DNA from 2 places in the Rahnella contaminans genome. Region 1 is predicted to be linked to the other one. Evidence: predicted binding sites of a transcription regulator. Region 1 holds the regulator's gene; the other holds the start of a gene.
What was found. The regulator PhoB, encoded in region 1, activates phosphate uptake and scavenging genes when phosphate is short. The targets are predictions, from matches to a motif close to CTGTCATAAAACTGNCNNAT.

Region 1 (2,206 bases):
GGCGTCGAGCGTGCCTATATAGATGTCGCGCACGGAGTCAGACGTGCTGACGCCGACGGTGGTCAGATGGCCGGTAGCGATAATGGGCAACGGCACACCAAGTTTCTGACGCTTCGCCAGTGCGGCCTGATACAGCGCGTCATAATGCGCCGCAATGGCTTCCTGCAACGCGAGCTGTTTGTCGCTGCCGGACTGTCCGGCCTGGCTGGCGAGTAAATCGCGCGGACGCAAAAACGGAATGGCACACAACACCGCGCCGGGCTGGCCTTCACGCGTGTTCAGCACTAAAACCTGTTCCTCCAGATTTTCGCCTACGGTGGCGATCACCCGCGTATTCAGGCACGAAAGCAGTTCGCGGGATTCATTGAGCGTGGCGACGGAATCGTGATTCCCGGCCAGCACCACCAGCTGACAGCCGGTTTGTTGTAATTCCACCACGAAGCGGTTGTACAACTCGCGGGCGTAACTGGGCGGCGAACCGGTATCAAAGATGTCCCCGGCGACAATGACGGCGTCCACCTGATGCTGCTGCACCTGACCGGTCAGCCAGCGCAAAAATGCCTGATGTTCAGCGGCGCGGCTTTTGGTAAAAAAGTACTGGCCGAGGTGCCAGTCGGAGGTGTGGATCAGGCGCATGAGACTCCCGTGTGAACCCTGTATGACGACAATGGTGCAAAGTATAAACGTCGGCGGGGGAACCTGTCCCCGATAAATCAGACCAATTTCAGCAGGATGGCGGGAATTTATCTGTCATATTTGCCTTAAATGAACCATCATTTTCATTCATAAATCTGTCACAAAACTGACGCATAATGGCGCCCGCAATCAAATAAAAGATCGCTAACCTATTGGCAGGACCTACGATGGCTAGACGTATATTGGTGGTTGAAGACGAAGCTCCAATCCGTGAAATGGTGTGTTTTGTACTGGAACAGAATGGATATCAGGCAGTAGAAGCTGAAGATTTTGATTCAGCGATTGGCCAGTTAGTGGAACCTTACCCAGAACTGATCCTGCTCGACTGGATGCTACCCGGCGGTTCCGGTATTCAGTTTATTAAGCACCTTAAACGTGAAGCACTGACCCGCGAAATTCCGGTGATGATGCTGACCGCTCGCGGTGAAGAAGAAGATCGGGTGCGCGGCCTGGAAGTCGGTGCCGATGATTACATCACTAAACCGTTTTCACCAAAAGAACTGGTTGCCCGTATTAAAGCGGTGATGCGCCGGATTTCGCCAATGGCGGTCGAAGAAGTGATCGACATGCTGGGGCTCAGTCTGGATCCGTCGTCTCACCGGGTGATGGCCAACGAGCAGGCGCTCGATATGGGGCCGACCGAATTTAAGTTGTTACACTTCTTTATGACCCATTCCGAACGCGTTTACAGCAGAGAACAGTTGCTCAATAACGTGTGGGGCACTAACGTTTATGTGGAAGATCGCACGGTAGACGTGCATATTCGTCGTTTGCGTAAAGCGCTGGAAACCAGTGGACATGACAGAATGATCCAGACTGTTCGTGGTACCGGATATCGTTTCTCAACGCGTTATTGAGTCCCCCACAGCGGAGAACCTGTGTGTTAGAACGTTTGTCATGGAAACGTCTGGCCGGCGAATTTTTTCTCTTTTGTCTGCCAGCCCTGATCCTCGGAATTTTCGTCGGCCATTTCGGCTGGCTCCTCTTTGCGTCGCTGGTCGCGGCGCTGGGCTGGAATTATTACAATCAGCTTAAACTCTCTCACTGGCTGTGGCTTGACCGCAGCATCACCCCGCCGAACGGGCGCTGGAGCTGGGAACCGCTGTTTTACGGGCTGAACCAGATGCAGATGCGCAACCGGCGACGTCGTCGTGAATTAGGTCAGTTGATCAAACGTTTCCGCAGCGGTGCCGAATCGCTGCCGGATGCGGTGGTTCTGGCGACGGAAGAAGGCAATATCTTCTGGTGTAACGGACTGGCGCAGGATCTGCTCGGTTTCCGCTGGCCGGAAGATAACGGCCAGCATATTTTTAACCTGCTGCGTTATCCGGAATTCCGCACCTGGATCCAGACCCGTGACTTCAGCCGTGCCCTGAATCTGCAACTCAATAATGAACATTACGTCGAGTTTCGCGTGATGCCGTATTCCGAGGGGCAGCTTCTGATGGTGGCGCGTGACGTCACGCAGATGCGTCAGCTCGAAGGCGCGCGACGTAACTTCTTTGCCAAC
Region 2 (2,206 bases), 360 kb from region 1:
AGAATATCAGCTTCGAGATAATCGCCTTTTTCCAGCCGTGTCAGAATCTCTTCCGGCGTCTCACCCAGATTGATCCCCAGATGGTTTATCAGCCGGAGTTCTCCCTGCGCATCAATCTGCGCATACAACGCCATTTCCGTATAAGCCGGACCACGTTTCACCAGTGAACCGCCGGAGTTGTTGCATATCCCGCCGATGACGGAGGCACCAATGCAGGATGAACCGATGACCGAATGTGGCTCGCGGTTATACGGCTTGAGAATTTTTTCGAGCTTATACAACGTGCTGCCGGGGAAACCGATCACCTGATGGCCGCCGTCGAGCAGCTGGATCTGATCGAGTTTCAGGGTGCTGAAAATGACGATGTCGCGGTCATAATCGTCGCCGCTCGGCGTCGAACCTTCGGTCAGCCCCGTATTGGCGGCCTGCATGATGACAATTTTGTCGGCCGCGATGCAGGCTTTAAGCAGTTGCCATTGTTGAAGCAATGTCTGCGGGAATACCACCGCCAGCGCCTTGCCGCCGCCGGAGCGAAACCCCTTGCGGTAGCGCTCGGTATTGCTGTCGCCGGTCAGGACATGGCGGCTTCCGGCGATTTCTTTCAGCGTGGTGATGAGTGACTGATTATCCATTTCATCTTCCTTTTTTTGACGTAGGCTCTGCAATCATAGACTTAAATGCCACATAACAGGCTACAGATCATTCAGGATAATTACCGAGGGATTTCTCTTAAGTTGCTACATTTTTGTCATATGCTGTCCACTAAATCGTCATTGATGTGTCACAAAACTCGCGCTTAATGAACGCCAGATAACGAAAGCAACCGAGAGACAGCATCATGGCGCAAGCTCAACTTAAGCTGGCACAGGCTGAATATCCTCAGGCCGGGCAGCAACATCTGAACAAAGTGCTGGACGTGAAAGGCCTGGTGAAATCCTATAAATCAGGTCAGCGTGTTCTTAATGACATCAATTTCGATCTTCACGCCGGTGAATTTGTTGCGGTCATTGGCCGTTCCGGTGCGGGGAAATCGACTCTGCTGCACGTGCTTAACGGCACGATCCCGTTAACCGACGGCAGTGTGGTGTGTCATTACGAAAACGGTGAGCAGCAGGAACTGGCGGGTCTGACCGGCAAAGCGTTGCGTCGCTGGCGTTCGGGCTGCGGCATGATTTTCCAGGACTTCTGCCTGGTTCCGCGTCTGGACGTGTTAACCAACGTGTTGCTGGGGCGTCTGAGTCACACTTCCACGTTTAAATCCTTCTTTAATCAGTTCGATGACGAAGACCGCGCCCGCGCGATTTCCCTGCTGGAATGGTTGCACATGTTGCCGCATGCGCTGCAACGTGCTGAAAACCTCTCAGGGGGTCAGATGCAGCGTGTCGCTATTTGTCGCGCCCTGATGCAAAACCCGAAAATTTTACTGGCCGATGAACCGGTTGCCTCGCTGGATCCTAAAAATACCCTGCGTATCATGAACGCCCTGAAAAAGGTCAGCGAAGAGAACATCGCGGTGATGGTTAACCTGCATTCCGTAGAACTGGTAAAAGATTACTGCACCCGCGTGATCGGCATTGCGAAAGGGCAGATTATCTTTGATGGTCATCCGGATCAGTTAACCGACGGGATCTTGCAGCAGTTATATGGCGAAGAACACGACGTTAATTCCTGATGCTGACGCGTTGTAACGAATGTTTTAATAAATAAAGTCCGTATTTTATTTCGGAAATAAATTTTAGCCGTACTTATTTTCACTTTCTCTCAATCTACACAAGGTCATCATTAAATGAAGAAGTTATTACGTCTGGCGGTCTTTGTTGCAGGTTCCCTTACCGCAATGCACAGCATGGCAGAAGATGCGCCTAAAGAATTGAATTTAGGTATTCTGGGTGGTCAGAACGCCACTCAGCAAATCGGCGATAATCAGTGTGTAAAAGATTTCTTCGATAAAGAATTAAATGTGGATACCAAACTGCGTAATTCATCCGATTACTCGGGTGTTATTCAGGGATTATTAGGCAAGAAAGTCGACATGGTATTAAGCATGTCGCCTTCTTCTTTCGCGTCTGTGTATATTAATAACCCGAAAGCGGTAGATCTGGTCGGTATCGTAATCGATGACACCGACAAATCCCGCGGTTATCACTCCGTTGTTGTCGTAAAAGCGGACAGCCCGTACCAGAAACTGTCTGACCTGAAAGGCAAA

Region 2: a site for PhoB is predicted at 779-798, ahead of phnC (phosphonate ABC transporter ATP-binding protein). Genes of this name have one in related genera too.

What each region holds. Positions count from the first base shown of each region.
Region 1 is NZ_JAADJS010000002.1:644,845-647,050, forward strand. It holds gene sbcD (exonuclease subunit SbcD) at 1-636, opposite strand, end outside; gene phoB (phosphate response regulator transcription factor PhoB) at 864-1,553, shown strand; gene phoR (phosphate regulon sensor histidine kinase PhoR) at 1,577-2,206, shown strand, end outside.
Region 2 is NZ_JAADJS010000002.1:1,000,381-1,002,586, forward strand. It holds gene dld (D-lactate dehydrogenase) at 1-632, opposite strand, end outside; gene phnC (phosphonate ABC transporter ATP-binding protein) at 839-1,672, shown strand; gene phnD (phosphonate ABC transporter substrate-binding protein) at 1,787-2,206, shown strand, end outside.